Regions from separate parts of the Lysinibacillus sp. FSL M8-0337 genome, predicted to be linked through region 1. Evidence: riboswitches for the same ligand, from Rfam matches in the RefSeq annotation. Region 1 holds a riboswitch; each other region holds the start of a gene.
What was found. A riboswitch is a leader RNA that binds a small molecule or an ion and turns the genes downstream of it on or off. The one in region 1 is predicted to bind lysine.
Positions count from the first base shown of each region.

Region 2: linked by a shared signal. The riboswitch ahead of MKY08_RS10920 (transporter substrate-binding domain-containing protein) and the one ahead of MKY08_RS15945 (aspartate kinase) in region 1 are both predicted to bind lysine.
Region 3: linked by a shared signal. The riboswitch ahead of MKY08_RS01120 (amino acid permease) and the one ahead of MKY08_RS15945 (aspartate kinase) in region 1 are both predicted to bind lysine.

Region 1 covers NZ_CP151996.1:3,288,252-3,293,810, forward strand. The annotation lists gene sdhA (succinate dehydrogenase flavoprotein subunit) at 1-1,069, opposite strand, end outside; gene MKY08_RS15935 (succinate dehydrogenase cytochrome b558 subunit) at 1,137-1,745, opposite strand; gene MKY08_RS15940 (YslB family protein) at 2,018-2,452, shown strand; gene MKY08_RS15945 (aspartate kinase) at 2,554-3,783, opposite strand; lysine riboswitch at 3,887-4,064, opposite strand; gene uvrC (excinuclease ABC subunit UvrC) at 4,202-5,559, opposite strand, start outside.
Region 2 covers NZ_CP151996.1:2,297,107-2,302,665, forward strand. The annotation lists gene MKY08_RS10910 (amino acid ABC transporter ATP-binding protein) at 452-1,183, opposite strand; gene MKY08_RS10915 (amino acid ABC transporter permease) at 1,197-1,922, opposite strand; gene MKY08_RS10920 (transporter substrate-binding domain-containing protein) at 2,238-3,092, opposite strand; lysine riboswitch at 3,212-3,397, opposite strand; gene odhB (2-oxoglutarate dehydrogenase complex dihydrolipoyllysine-residue succinyltransferase) at 3,787-5,019, opposite strand; gene MKY08_RS10930 (2-oxoglutarate dehydrogenase E1 component) at 5,111-5,559, opposite strand, start outside.
Region 3 covers NZ_CP151996.1:226,730-232,288, reverse strand. The annotation lists gene MKY08_RS01125 (Nramp family divalent metal transporter) at 1-97, shown strand, start outside; gene MKY08_RS01120 (amino acid permease) at 254-1,717, opposite strand; lysine riboswitch at 1,801-1,976, opposite strand; gene MKY08_RS01115 (MFS transporter) at 2,155-3,360, shown strand; gene MKY08_RS01110 (nitric oxide synthase oxygenase) at 3,403-4,449, opposite strand; tRNA gene MKY08_RS01105 (tRNA-Glu) at 4,672-4,743, opposite strand; tRNA gene MKY08_RS01100 (tRNA-Asn) at 4,745-4,821, opposite strand; tRNA gene MKY08_RS01095 (tRNA-Ile) at 4,834-4,907, opposite strand; tRNA gene MKY08_RS01090 (tRNA-Gly) at 4,912-4,985, opposite strand; tRNA gene MKY08_RS01085 (tRNA-Phe) at 4,994-5,066, opposite strand; tRNA gene MKY08_RS01080 (tRNA-Ser) at 5,073-5,165, opposite strand; tRNA gene MKY08_RS01075 (tRNA-Ala) at 5,181-5,256, opposite strand; tRNA gene MKY08_RS01070 (tRNA-Pro) at 5,271-5,347, opposite strand; tRNA gene MKY08_RS01065 (tRNA-Arg) at 5,357-5,433, opposite strand; tRNA gene MKY08_RS01060 (tRNA-Leu) at 5,447-5,535, opposite strand; tRNA gene MKY08_RS01055 (tRNA-Gly) at 5,541-5,559, opposite strand, start outside.

The DNA of each region.
Region 1 (5,559 bases):
CACCCATAGAGTAGTGAACTGCAGGGAAAATTTTCATTGGTAATTTACGTGGGTCATCACCTACGAATTTTTCGTAGATTTCAATGATACCACCAAGTTTTACATCTAATTCATGTGGATCTTTATGAGAAAGATCTAGGTATACCATGTTTTCGCCGTTGATACCAAGTTTTTGGTTTACACAAACGTCGAAAATTTCACGTGTTGCGATATCACGTGGTACTAAGTTACCATATGCAGGGTATTTTTCTTCTAAGAAGTACCAAGGTTTACCGTCTTTATATGTCCAAATACGGCCACCTTCACCACGAGCAGATTCTGACATTAGACGGTTTTTGTCGTCCCCAGGAATCGCTGTTGGGTGAATTTGAATGAACTCACCATTCGCATATGAAGCACCTTGTTGGTATACGATAGAAGCAGCAGAACCTGTGTTAATAACAGAGTTTGTTGTTTTACCGAAGATAATACCAGGGCCACCAGTCGCCATAATAACAGCGTCTGCACGGAATGATTGAATTTCTTCTGTACGCATGTTTTGAGCTACGATACCGCGGCAAACGCCGTCATCATCGATAACAACACCAAGGAATTCCCAGTGTTCATATTTGTTAACTAAACCAGCTACTTCGTGAGAACGAACTTGCTCGTCCAGCGCGTATAGTAATTGCTGACCAGTTGTAGCACCTGAGAATGCTGTACGGTGCATTAACGTACCACCGAAACGGCGGAAATCAAGTAAACCTTCTGGTGTACGGTTGAACATTACACCCATACGGTCCATTAAGTGAATAATACCAGGGGCAGCATCACACATACCTTTAACTGGTGGTTGGTTCGCTAAGAAATCCCCACCATATACTGTATCATCAAAGTGAATCCAAGGAGAATCCCCTTCACCTTTTGTATTTACGGCACCATTAATTCCGCCTTGCGCACATACAGAGTGTGAGCGTTTTACAGGAACTAATGAGAATAAATCAACTTCAGTACCAACTTCAGCTGCTTTAATCGTTGCCATCAGACCAGCTAAACCGCCGCCGACAACAATTATTTTGCTTTTCGCCATGATTATTTCTCACTCCTCTTAAAAAATTGCAATGATTGCATGTACTCTTATAGTAGCTTCTATTGAATTATACGAAAGCTAAAATAGCAGCCACACCAACTACACTTAGAATTACGAAAAGAACGTTTGTTACATAAGTAGCAATCTTTTGAGACTGTGGTGATTGTGTAATACCCCAGCTTACTAAGAATGACCACAAACCATTTGTTAAGTGGAAAGTTGCTGATAAAATACCAACAATGTAGAATCCAAGCATAAATGGATTTGCAACGATATTTGCCATCATGTCGTAATCAACGTGTGTACCAAGCGCTTTTTGAATACGAGTTTGGAAAATATGCCATGCAATGAAAATTACTAAAAATACACCTGTGAAGCGTTGTAATGAGAACATCCAGTTACGGTATGTGCTGAAACGCCCTGTATTTGGTGTAGCTGTGAATGCAATGAACACACCATAAAATGCGTGGAACATTAATGGAATGTAGATGACAATCCACTCAACTAGGATAAGAAATGGAATTTTTTCCATTACTGCGGTAGCATCATTGTAACTTTCTGCTCCGCCTGTTGCTGTAAAGTTAATGAATAGGTGCATCGTTAAAAACAGACCTACTGGAATGATCCCAAGTAGAGAATGTAAGCGACGCCATAAAAACTCTCGATCTTTCGACAAGACTGTTACCCCCCTTAGTACTTAAAATAGCACAACAAAAGAAGTCATCATTTTGTAAATGATACTCCATTGACTGTGTATTTCATCATGGTACAATATTATGACATGTTTATTGTACTCTCAAGAGCTACGAGCGTCAAGGTAACATAGAGTTTTTGCTAGACCTTATTAAAGAAGTAATCTAGTACATAACGTGTCGTTTCTTCTCGAAAAATCTATCATTACTTTATTGGTGCTAAATTATAAGAAAATTCTAAGAAAGAAGGATTTCTATGTTAAATAATCCATCTAATACTATCTCATCATTTGGATATGAGTTAATTCGTGATCATGTCCTATCTTCAATACTCGGTAAACATGAGGATGACGTACTATATTGGGCTGGCAAGGAGCTTGCGCGGAAGTTTCCTTGTAAAAGTCAAGATGAACTTATCGCATTTTTCGCAGATGCGTGCTGGGGTACTCTAGTATTGACAAAGGAGTCTAAAGATGGACGTATTTTCCATTTAGTGAATGAACCAACCCTTTTACAAATTCAAAATCGTAGCTTTAGACTTGAAGCAGGCTTTATTGCTGAACAAATTCAGCAAGTAAAAGGTTACTTGACTGAATGTTATGATGAGAAGCGTGAAAAACAACAGCTTGTCACGTTTACAATCAAATGGGATGTTAAAGAACGCATTATGAATACAATAACAAATGAATAAAAGTCTAAAGGATTTTTTTGGTAGAAAAGCAAACCTTATGCGTGTAGACAAAAGGCAACAAGATGTTACTCTTGATGCCTTTTATCATTTTTATATAGTAGTTACTGTTTGTGAATCTCTTCTTCTAAATTAAACTCCTCGTGTAATGCATTGGCAGCACGAATCATTTCGTCTTGCGGTACAACAACAGAGACTTTAATTTCCGACGTACTCACCATTTTTACTGGAATATCCTCTCGACGTAAGCGATCAAACATTCTGGCAGCTACTCCAGGATTCGATGCCATCCCAGATCCAATAATCGAAACTTTCGCTAAGCCAATCTCAAAATCAGCAAAGCTAAAACCAAGCGACAATTTACTATTTTCTAACACACGTAAAGCTTCAGCGAATTCCTCTTTTAAAATGGTAAAGGATACAGATGGTTTCACACCTTCAATAATAGCTTGAACAATAATATCAACATTAATGCGGTTTTCTGCCAGTATCGCAAACATATCTGCTAACGAAGCAGTAGAATATGTATCATAGCCAATTGTTAGACGAATAATATCTGCTTCGAAAGCAACACCACGTACAATTAAATTTTTCTCCATTTCAACTTCCTCCTTCAATAAAGTACCGACTGTATCCACTACACTTGAACGAATAATCACCGGTATTTGGAATTTTTTTGCCAACTCCACTGCACGTGGATGTAGAATATGTGACCCTAAATGCGAAAGTTCCAACATTTCATCATAGGAAATCTCCTGTAACTTTCTCGCTTTTTCAATATGACTTGGATCAGCTGTATAGACACCATCGACATTTGTATAAATCTCAACACGCTCCGCATCTAATGCTGCTGCAATGGCTACTGCTGTCGTTTCCGCTCCACCCTTACCAAGTGTTGTAATATTGTTGGCAGCATTTATCCCTTGTTCCCCAGCAACGACAACAATTTGTCCTTGCGTCATATGCCCTTGCATGCGACGAACATCGATTTGATCAATACGTGCATTAAAATGTTTTGCATCTGTCTGCACACCAGCTTGCCAGCCAGTTAATGACACTGCATCATAACCGGCCTCTTGCAAAGCGATTGCAAATAGTGCACTTGATAGTTGTGAGCTCGTCGATAACAGTACATCCATCTCACGTTTAGAGGCATCATCTGATAATGCACGTACCATTTTCGTTAAGTCTTTAGCTGTACGTCCCATCGCTGCTGTCACTACTACTACATCATAGCCACGCTCTTTTTTTGCCATTGCAATTTTAGCGACCTCCTGAATCCGCTCTGTTGAGGCGATTGCAGGTCCACCAAATTTCAATACAATACTTGCCATTTTCATCATTCTCCTTTTTTAGATTCGTTTCTAGAACAGCAAAAAGGCAGCCTTCACATAACGTGAAAGCTGCCTGCAACATGTACAATAAAATAGCTTGCGCATGTGTGATAGCTCTCCGAAACGTCAAGATTCGACAGTCCTACATCTGTTAAATGCAAAACCAGCAAAGTATCGGAACAACGATACTTCACTTCGGCAAGCTCCCCTTTCACACATCATCACTGGATTTGTCCATCCTTCGATGTGCTACTATTGAACCTTGCACCTCTATCATCACTTAAAATAGTGAAATGTAATTTTTTCCTTTTATGAAAATGCTGCGTTATTATGCTTTACTGCACAATCGTTCATACAAGGATCGTTAGAACATAATGGTATTACCATTGCCATGTTCTATTCCAACATTAGCATATGTCTAATCCTTTGACAACGTCTGCTGCTGAAAATAAGTGTAAATAATGTTCGCTAAGTTTGCAGGCATTCCTGCTTCTTGAAGGGCAAGCTCACTCGCCTCACGAATCTTTTTAACTGAGCCAAAATGCTTCAATAGCTGTTGCTTTCGTTTCGGTCCAACACCTTCAATGCCATCGAGTACAGATTGAATAGCATTTTTTTCATGCTGTTGACGTAGGAATGTAATAGCAAAACGGTGCACTTCATCCTGAATACGTTGAAGTAAATAAAAGCCATCACTCGTTCGTTTTAATGCGACAACATCAGGCGGATCTCCGAATAAGAGCTGAGATGTATTATGCTTATCATCTTTTGCTAAACCAGCGATCGGAATAACAAGACCAAGTTCATCTTCCAACACTTCTCGTGCCACTTCCATCTGTCCTTTACCGCCATCTATTAGCACTAAATCGGGCAATGGCAAGCCTTCTTTTAATACCCTCGTGTAACGGCGTCGTATCACTTCCTGCATTGCCCCGTAATCGTCATGTTTTGCGGCTGTTCGTGTTTTGTATTTACGATATTCTTTCTTTGCCGGTTTACCATCAATAAAAACAACCATTGCTGATACTGCATCCGTACCATGCATATGACTATTATCGAATGCTTCAATGCGCAGTGGTGCTGAAATGCCCATTGCTTCGCCTAGTGCTTCGCATGCGCCAATTGTACGTTCTTCTTGTCGTTCAATCAATTGGAATTTAGCTGCCACAGCAATTTCCGCATTTTTCATAGCCAAATCAACTAGCTCTTTCTTTTGCCCTCGCTTGGGTGTCAGTACTTTAACCCCTAATAATTCGGTTAAAATTGCCGCATCAATAGCCTGTGGAATGAAAATTTCTTTCGGTTTAATATGCTCTAGCTTTTCATAAAAGCGTCCGACAAACGTTAAAAATTCTTCCTCCACGTCCTGATAAATTGGGAAAATGGAGACATCCCTTTCAATTAACTTGCCTTGACGAACGAAAAACACTTGCACACACATCCAACCTTTTTCAACTGCATAACCAAAGACATCACGGTTGGTCGTATCACTAGACACGATTTTTTGTTTTTGCATAACCGTCTCAATATGTGCAATTTGATCGCGGAACTCCTTCGCGCGCTCAAATTCTAGTTGCTCTGCAGCAACTAGCATCTTGTCCTCCAGTTCTTTTTTTACTGTCTCAACACCGCCATTTAAGAACTTCGTCATATCTTCAATCATATCGTGATAGATGTGAGCATCAATATCCTTTACACACGGAGCTAAACACTGTCCCATATGATAGTACAAGCAAACCTTGGCTGGTAATTGCACACATTTTCGCAGTGGATATA
Region 2 (5,559 bases), 990 kb from region 1:
GCTAACGTCTATTGTTTATTTTATACGATTTTAGCTCTTTTGTGGAGAAAAAACTATAGAAGTCTATATTTTGTACTTAATGACGTTTTATTTACACATTTACCCTAATAAAATGATACTAGAGGTGTTGTTATGAGTTTTGGTGGTGTTCCGCAATGGTTTTTTATCATCGCTGTTGCATTTGCCATCTGCTTTATTTTATATGCAGAATGGAATTCTAGAAAATAAATGAGTCCATTTGTTATGGACTTTTCAAACTGTAGAAACTTGTTTTTTCTTTCAAGATACTTTTCTAACACTCGCAAGCCCTACCACGACTTTTCATTGTAGGGCTTGCTTACTTGTAGATTTCTGATACAGAGAGCTCCCCTATTACAGACGTGACTGAAGCATTCTATCAAGTGCTAGCACGCGCTAATCCATTGATGCTGAAGATAAACGAACGCTAAACTTACTTCAGCGTTCGTTTTAAAAACTCTTTTGTACGTTCATGTTCTGGGTTTACTAGCACCTTCGATGGTGGTCCCTCTTCCACAATTACCCCTTTATCCATAAATACAACACGATCTGCAACTTCCTTCGCAAACTCCATTTCATGTGTTACGATTAACATCGTATTTCCAGAATCCGCTAACTCTCGCATAACTTTTAAGACTTCCCCGACCATTTCTGGATCTAGCGCAGATGTCGGTTCATCAAATAGCATCACATCTGGATTCATCGATAATGCCCGCGCAATCGCTACACGCTGCTTTTGACCACCAGAAAGTTGACGCGGCTTAGCATTGACGTATTGATCCATGCCAACGATTTTAAGATACTTCAAGGCTGTTTTCTCTGCTTCTTCTTTTGAACGTTTTAACACCTTTACTTGCCCTACTGTACAATTTTTTAACACATTATGATTGTTAAATAAATTAAACTGTTGGAAAACCATTCCTAAATGGGTACGATAAGCTTTAATATTATGCTTTTCGTCTAAAATATTTTCCCCTTTATAAATAATTTCGCCACCGTTTGGCGTTTCAAGTAAATTAATGCAACGTAAGAGTGTTGATTTACCGGAACCTGATGAACCGATTAAACATACAACCTCTCCTTTTTCTACTTTAAAATTCACATCTTTCAACACTTGGTTACGTCCAAATGATTTACTTAAATGCTCTATTTGAATGATTGCCATTTGTTCGTCCCCCTTAGTCAATTTCCTTTAATTCTTTTTGATAAGCATCCGGTCCATCAAGGCGTTTTTCAACGTATAATAAAATTCTTGATGCCGTAAATGTCATGATAAAGTACAGCACACATGCCACAAAGAATGATTCGAAATAGCGGAAGTTATTACCTGATATTGATTTCGTTTGGAAAAATAGTTCTGTTACGCCAATCACACTTAAAACGGCCGTATCTTTAATATTCATAATTAATTGGTTGCCTGTTGCAGGTAAAATATTACGCGCAACTTGTGGTAATACGACATACATCATTATTTGCACATGACCCATCCCAATGGCAGAAGCAGCTTCGTACTGTCCTTTATCAATGGAAACAATCCCTCCGCGAACAATTTCTGCCATATAAGCACCTGTATTAAGCGAAACGACTAAAATACCTGCCGTAATAAAGTGCATATCAATACCAAAAGCAATATCTAGTCCGTAAAATACTACCATTGCTTGTACAATCATTGGTGTACCACGGAAAAATTCTACATAGCATGTCAGTATAAAATTAAAACATTTTAATACATAATATTTTATACCTTTTTTACGTACTGGAATGGTATGCATAATCCCAATAAAAAATCCGATAAATGCACCAATGACTGTACTGATAATTGAAATAAGTAATGTATAATACGCACCTCGTAAAAACATTTGCCAGTTGTTTTCTATAATAGAAATGATCCAATCTAAACTCATGATGTTCCTCCTAACAACGCGTTGTTGCTTGATATCAAATATGCCTTAGCGAAATCATCTCTTCATTTGAATGATGTTGCTTTATTCAAATTATGTGAAATACACCATAGACATGAACATTTATCAGAAGGTGCCACCCTTCTATATAAACGAAAATAATTGAGGCTACCCCATATATGCTCCAAGCATACTATTGCCTTTGATGATAGCTGACCTTTGTCGCATTACGTAAGATTCAAACTTCTAAATCAAAAAATAGTATACTAGAAGTACTTCCAGTATACTATTTTCCATTTTGGCGCAACCCCAACTAAATTACTGTGCTGCTGGTTGTTGAAGAATTGCTTCTTCCATAATTTTTTGGCGATCATCTTCTGAAATACCTTTTAGGATTTCATTGATTTTATCTAGACTTGCATCACCTTTACGTAAACCAACTGCAATGGAAGTATTTGAAATATCTGTATCAAAGCCTTCTTCGAATGATACAAATGTAAATTTGTCATTCGCTGCTGCAGCAGAAATACCTTCTGGACGCTCTGCTACATAACCATCAATTTTGCCTGCTTCTAAAGCGACACGCATTGCAGAGAAGTTCTCCATTGCTGTTTGTTTTTCTACGCCCTTAATTTGATCGATTACATTGTAGTTAGACGTATTTAACTGTGAAGTCACTTTTGCACCTGAAAAATCTTGAATAGATTTTGCATCTTCATATTTACTACCTTTTTTAATTACCATGACGAAATCAGAAGTATAGTAGTTTTCTGTAAAATCAATTGTTTGTTTACGTTCTTCAGTTGGAGACATTCCGGCTACAATCGCATCAATTTTTTTGGATTGTAGAGCTGGAACTAAACCATCCCATTCCATTTTGACAATAACTAATTCTTTTCCTAAACCTTCAGCAATCTTTTTCGCCATTTGTACATCATAGCCGCCTGCATATTCTGCATTATCAGCAATTTTTACTGCACCATTTGCATCATCTTGCTGTGTCCAGTTAAATGGAGGATAACCTGCTTCCATACCTATACGGAATTCTCCACCTGCTTCTTCTTTCGCCGCATCGCCTGATGCTTTGTCTTCTGATTTGTCTCCAGCACCACAAGCTGCTAACAAAATCGCTGTCATTGCCGTTAACATAAATAGCAACCATTTTCTTTTCATCTAAAACTCCCCTTTTCTGTAAAAAAAATAAAGCAACTGTACAAAAAAAGACCTAAGTTTTGAACTTAGGTCTTACCTTTTATTGACAGTTGCCCAAATCCTCACTATAATTTCCATAATTCTGAGATAGCACAACCTAGTAAACTGGAATTAGATTTACTAGGACAGTCCTGCACTTATTCACTGCAGACCCAGCATAAAAGTACGAGCTCCTTTTATACTTCGGCGATATTTCCTTCTCCATTACGTCTTCGCTTGCTTTAACTCAGCAATGGACTAATAAATACCGCGCCTCTACCTCACATAATTAACAGTGAGGTTTGTTTATTTAATTGATATTTAGATATTACTATAAACCTAGTCTATTCGTCAAGATAGTTTTATCATTTTTCTGACTAATGACAAAATTAGGTTATTATCCTTCTAAAATCCATAAATTACATCTAAGAAAGTAGAAATATTGTAATTATTATTTTATATTTTTTCATAAATAATTATTATGTTCAACACCGCTGACCATACAAAAGATTCAGTATCTTTCTACATTTAAAGGCCTTTAGACTAACTTAATAATACAAAATTCAGACTATTTCTTTATAACCTTACCTAATTCCTACGATTCCTGCCTTTACATGGACAACAAAAAGCCCTGCAAACCGTTAAGTTTGCAGGGCTTTAATACATTTTTTTCGTATTAAGAATTTAGTAATAAATCTTCTGGATTTTCAAGTAATTCTTTAACTGTTTTAAGGAAGCCTACAGAATCTTTACCATCGATAATACGGTGGTCATAAGATAGTGCTAAGTACATCATAGGACGAATTTCTACTTCACCGTTCACTTCTACTGGACGTTTTTTAATTGAGTGCATTCCTAAAATAGCAGCTTGCGTACCGTTCATAATAGGTGTTGACATTAATGAACCGAATACACCACCATTTGTAATCGTGAATGAACCACCTTGAAGATCAGCGATACCTAATTTTTTATCGCGAGCTTTTTTAGCTAAATCTGCAATTGAATCTTCAATTTCAGCAAAGTTTTTACGATCAGCATCGCGAACAACTGGTACTACTAAACCTTCTTCAGTTGATACAGCTACACCAATATCAAAGAAGTTATTTAAGTGAATTTCATCGCCAACGATTTGAGCATTCACATATGGGTATTTTTTAAGAGCAGCCACTACTGCTTTAGTGAAGAATGACATGAAACCAAGCTTAGAGCCAGTTGACTCAAAGAATTGTTCTTTTTTACGTGAACGTAATGCCATTACGTTTGTCATATCTACTTCATTGAATGTTGTAAGCATTGCTGTTGATTGCTTCACTTCTAATAGACGTTTAGCAATTGTTTGACGACGACGGCTCATTTTTTCAATTGTTACACGAGATTCGTCAACAGCTACTACTGCTTTTGGTGCTGCTGGCGCTGCTTGTGGTGCTGCCACTGGTGCTGTACCATGAGCTGCAACATCTTGTACACGTACACGGCCTTGTGGATCTACTGGAGATACAGCTGCAAGGTCAATACCTTTTTCACGAGCCAGTTTACGTGCTGCAGGAGACGCAATAACACGCTCACCTGAAGTTTCTTCTACAACTGGTGCTGGTGTTGGAGCTGCTGCTTGTGGCGCTGCTGGTGTTGGAGCTACTGCAACTGGTGCTGCAGCTGGTGCTGGTGCTGCACCTTCGCCAGCTTCAACAACTGCGATTACTTGACCTACAAGAACAGTATCGCCTTCTTCAGCTAAAATTTGTGTTAATACGCCAGCTTCTTCAGAGATGATTTCAGCGTTTACTTTATCTGTTTCAAGTTCAACGATAAATTCACCTTTTTCAACGCGGTCGCCCACTTTTTTAACCCACTGTGCAATACTACCTTCTGTAATCGATTCTGCTAATTCAGGGACTTTAATTTCAGCCACTTTCATTTCCTCCTTTGATTAACGTGCATAATGCACATAAAAGGGCTACCGCCTTAGGCAAGTAGCCCAGCTTCCAGTAATGTTGATATGTTTATTTAACTTTAACCGTTTCAGCCACTGCTTCTTCAATAACAGCAGACTGAGCTGCTTTATGAGAATCTGCATCGCCTTCTGAAGTTGAGCTCATTGCAGGACGACCTACATAACGAAGCTTTTTACCTTCAGATAGCTCATATAATGTTTCTAATGCGTAATTCCAAGCACCTTGGTTTTTAGGTTCTTCTTGCACCCATGCAATTTCTTTTACATTTGGATACTTAGCAATAATATCAGCTACTTGCGCTGTTGGGAATGGGTAAAGTTGTTCTACACGCACAATGTGTAAGTGATCGAAGCCTTCTCCATCTTTTACGCGGTCTGCTAAATCAATCATTACTTTACCAGTACCTAATACAATACGCTCAACAGAATCCGTTTTTGTACCTAATCCTGGTTGCTCAATTACTTCTTGGAATGAACCATCTGCTAATTGCTCAGCAC
Region 3 (5,559 bases), 1.5 Mb from region 1:
CGTCAATCACCGTATCACAACAATTCTTGGCTGGTGTGTCGTTGTCATCGTCGTAGCGTTAAATATCTACCTATTATGGGAAACGCTATTTGCTTAATAAAATAAGGCTGAACTAAACGAAAAAGTGTTAAAGTGACTGCGTCACTTTAACACTTTTTACTATGACAATTATCCGTTCCTGCGGGGTTCATTGGCTGACAGATGCGTTCAACAAAAATAAAAACTGCCCTAACATTTAGGACAGTTCTCATTATTATTTTTCCACTTTTAAATCACATTTTTGTAGTGGAATCATTTTTGTTTTATGTTTTATTTTATAGCCTAGCCACAATATAACAAAGAGTGGGATACCAATATATGAAACAAGAACGCCATACCAGTCAATTGAATCACCAGTGAATGCTGTATAGTTTTGACCAATGACTACAATCATACATACGGTGAAAGCAAAGAGCGGACCAAATGGATATAGCTTTGCTTTATATGGTAGTAATTTTGAATCCAACCCTTGTGCTTCAAACGCTCGGCGGAAGCGATAATGACTAAAGGCAATACCAAGCCATGCAATGAAGCCTGACATCCCAGAAGCGTTTAGAAGCCACATATAGACAACGCCATCACCAAAAAATGATGCTAAAAATGCTAGACAGCCTACTGCCAATGTAAGCAGTAATGCATAAATTGGAATGCCGCGACGGCTTAATTTTGTGAAAATTTTAGGTGCATGTCCATCTACCGCTAATTGCCATAACATACGTGATGATGCATATAAACCAGAGTTACCTGCAGACAACATTGCAGTTAAAATAATAGCATTCATTAATGAGGCAGCAAAAGCAATGCCTAAGCGATCGAATACTAATGTAAATGGAGATACCGCAATATCTTCAGATAATAAGCGCGCATCCGTAAATGGAATCAACATCCCAATCGCCGCAATCGCTAAAATGTAAAATAAAATAATACGCCAGAAGACGGATTTTACAGCCTTTGGAATGTTCTTTCCAGGGTCATCCGTTTCGCCAGCAGTAATACCTAATAACTCTGTTCCTTGGAACGAGAAACCAGCTGCTAAAAATATACCGAATGTTGCAAGGAAGCCACCATGGAATGGACCATCACTTATAAAGAAATTCGTGAAACCAACCGGTGCTTGCCCTCCTAAAATACCAAAAATCATCAATAGGCTGACAATAATAAAAACAATAACAGTCGCCACTTTTATCATGGCAAACCAATATTCACTTTCACCATAGCTTCTAACAGATAGTAAATTGAATGTTAGTACAATCATAATAAATACTACTGTCCATAATGCAGAGGAGCTATCAGGAAACCAATACTTCATAATAAGCGAAACAGCTGCAATTTCTGCTGCAATTGTGATCGCCCAGTTATACCAGTAGTTCCAACCAAGGGCAAAGCCAAGAGCAGGATCTACGAATTTTGTTGCATACGTACTAAATGAACCCGATGACGGCATATAAGCTGCCATTTCGCCCAAGCTAGTCATTAAAAAGTACACCATTATACCGATTAATGCGTAAGCAAGTAGTGCACCACCTGGTCCAGCCTGTGCAATAGCGCCACCACTTGCTAAAAATAGCCCAGTCCCAATAGTACCGCCTAATGAAATCATCGTAATATGACGACTTTTTAATTCTTTTTTCAGCTTCGGTGCTTTATGGCCGAGCTGATTAACTTTTATCTCACTCACGTTAAAGCTTCCTTCCTTTTATAAGAGGCAAAAAAATGCCATCACACGAACGTTGTGATGGCTAAGTAAATCCTCTGTTTCTTCAAAATGATAGCGCAACACGTTGTCCAACGTGACAGTTCTGTTCCTTTCGGAGACAGCCCCAGCATGAGGTTTTCAAGTCCCCTCACACTTCGGCGATATTTCCTTTCAGCTAACATCTTTAATGCTTGTCATTTCCATTAGCGTACTCATAAATACCGCGACCTCTACCTCAATACAAACATGAGGCATATAATTATTAAATTTATGATGTGTCTTAGTTTAACATACGACCATAGACATTTCAATAAAACGATTAATGTTCCGTATTTTATGAATTTTCTACTATTTTTAATAGTGTGATAAAGTGTTATAGTGGTTCGAATTATAATTGTTCTATCAGGGAGGTACTAGTTTTGACAACGAACGAACAATCTACTTATCCTAGCAAAAAGATTAACTGGAAGGGAACAACCCTACTGTTAGTCATCGGTGTAATTTTCCTTGCATCCACATTACGTATGCCCTTAACAGTTGTAGGGCCAATTATATCCTTTATACGTGAAGATCTTGGTATATCCAATGTACTTGCAGGCTTTCTTACAACAATCCCATTACTTGCATTCGCAATTGTATCCCCTTTTGCACCCATCGTTGCAAGAAAACTCGGTCTTGAATTAACACTATTTTTATCAACCATTTTATTAGCTGGAGGCATTGTCCTACGTTCACTTGGAACAACGGGATTACTCGTATTTGGTACAATGATTATCGGTGTCGCCATTTCATTCGGTAACGTCCTTATTCCAGGTCTACTAAAATTAAAATTTCCATACCATGTTGGTTTACTAATGGCGTTTTTTACAATGTCTATGAATTTAACAGCAGGGATCGGGGCTGGTATTAGCTACCCTATAGCCAATGCAGTGCTGGGCTGGCAAGGTGCACTTGCTATTGCTTTAGCGCTAGTCATATTAACAATTGTGATTTGGCTACCCCAATTAAAATTTAATAAGCCCGAATCAACTGTAATCTCTACAAAAGCGCGTATACCGTTGTGGAAATCACCAGTTACTTGGGCAGTTACCGGGGCAATGGGACTACAATCGTTATTATTTTATACTACCGCAGCTTGGATTCCTGAAATTTATATTGCACAAGGCGTAGCCGCGGATCGTGCGGGTTGGATGTTTTCCATCATGCAAATCTCACAAGTGCCCATGGCATTAGTTGTGCCTATAATCGCTAGCAAAATGACATCCCAGCGACCACTCGTTTTAATGTTTACAGCATTTTATATCATTGGTTTTACAGGCGTTGTGATGGAATGGACTAGTTTTGCTGTGTTGTGGATGATATTGCTTGGCTTAGCAGGTGGGGCTTCATTTGCACTTGCCATGATGTTCTTTACATTACGTACACGTACGGCTTTTGAGGCGGCAGATTTATCTGGCTTTGCACAATCCTTAGGTTATTTATTAGCCGCAGTCGGTCCAATTTTATTTGGCTATTTACATGATTTATTTGGCGGCTGGAATATCGCTGGGTGGCTATTTGTTGCCGTTACAGCTCTACTCTTCTTCTGTTCATTTAGAGCTTCTAAAAATGAATATATCAATTAATAAGAGGCAGTTCATTTTCTACAATGAGCTGCCTCTTTATCATTAGTATGGGGGTTTTTGGTAAAAATAATTAGGTGTATGATAGACATTTACATACGGCTTATGGAAAATATGTGTCGTTGCAGGCGATAATGGTGGAATCAACCAAGTCCAGTTGCCTGTTAAATCGCGCCCTGCCTTGTGCTCTGCTTCTTCAAATAGCTTAAATTGCTGTGCTGCGGTATGATGATCAACAATACTTACGCCATCTTCTTTAAAGGAATGAAGAACAGCAATATTTAATTCTACTAGCGCACGATCACGCCAAAGAGATGCTTGCTTTGTTGTATCAAGATTAAAAATTTCTGCTATCTTCGGTAACATATCATAACGGTCATGATCAGCTAAATTCCGTGCTCCAATTTCTGTCCCCATATACCAGCCATTAAAGGGGGCTGCCTGAAAGTCAATACCCGCCATTTGAAAGCGCATGCTCGATATAATTGGCACCGCATACCACTTCATTCCTAGTTCTCCTACCTTAGGATGTTCAGGGTGACGAATCGCAACCTCTAATACATCACCACTCGGGATTGGAAACCATTGCGGTTTACGGCCATCTACTTGGATCACAAGTGGTAGCACATCAAATGGTGTTCTTGCTCCCTGCCAACCAAGTGATTCACACACTTTAGTAAATGCCACCGAATGGGGATCACCAATAATCCCTGCTTCTGTTTCATAACCTGCATAACGTATAAGCTGATGATTCCATATTTTTACTCTATCAGAGGCAAATACCGTTATAGTCGGGCGAATCTTACCACCATTTGTTGCATATTGAATATGGTGAAGTAATTTCTCAAAAATAGCATGCTCATCTAAAACCTCACGTGCATCCTCAACATGAAGTGATTGCCAAAATAATCTCCCAATACATTTATTACTATTACGCCATGCTACTCTCGCGCCAAAAGTAAGCTCTTCCGTTGTAGGAGTATATGCGCCCTCTGTGACAACTTGCTGTAATCTATTTGTAAGCCATTGTTCCGACTCATTTTGTTCCAATTGATAAAGTGCTAAAAAACGTTGTATCTCTTGTAAATTCATGTCGTTTTCCTCCATCTATCCCCATATTAGATGAACAGCATACAATTCACCACGAAAAAATCCGTAAGAAAACATACATCTTTTATATATGAAATACTTTGTTCAAATTTAAACGAAAAATTAAAAGTTAGATGATTTACGCAATACTGAATGCCTTAGTGATAATAATTAAATACTTAAAAACACAAAAAAGCATGTAGCAACAATATGCTACATGCTTGATGACCCCTACGGGATTCGAACCCGTGTTACCGCCGTGAAAGGGCGGTGTCTTAACCGCTTGACCAAGGGGCCGTGGCTCCGAAGGCAGGACTCGAACCTGCGACAACCTGATTAACAGTCAGGTGCTACTACCAACTGAGCTACTTCGGAATATCTTTATAATGGGCCTAAATGGACTCGAACCATCGACCTCACGCTTATCAGGCGTGCGCTCTAACCAGCTGAGCTATAGGCCCCTCTTGGAGCGGGTGATGAGAATCGAACTCACGACATCAGCTTGGAAGGCTGAGGTTTTACCATTAAACTACACCCGCAAAAAGGATGGGTCAGGACGGAATCGAACCGCCGACACTTAGAGCTTCAATCTAATGCTCTACCAACTGAGCTACTGACCCGGAAAATGGAGGAGGTAGAGGGATTCGAACCCCCGCGCGGTGTTACCCGCCTGTCGGTTTTCAAGACCGATCCCTTCAGCCAGACTTGGGTATACCTCCGGAATGAAACAATTATGGTGGAGCCTAGCGGGATCGAACCGCTGACCTCCTGCGTGCAAGGCAGGCGCTCTCCCAGCTGAGCTAAGGCCCCATTTTTTAAAAAGATGGTCGGAATGACAGGATTCGAACCTACGACCCCTTGGTCCCAAACCAAGTGCTCTACCAAGCTGAGCTACATTCCGTTCATTTATTGGCGCGCCCGGCAGGAGTCGAACCCACAACCTTCTGATCCGTAGTCAGACGCTCTATCCAATTGAGCTACGGGCGCTAAATATTAAAAATGGTGCCGAGGGCCGGAATCGAACCGGCACGGTAGTCACCTACCGCAGGATTTTAAGTCCTGTGCGTCTGCCAGTTCCGCCACCCCGGCACATTTGGAGCGGAAGACGAGGTT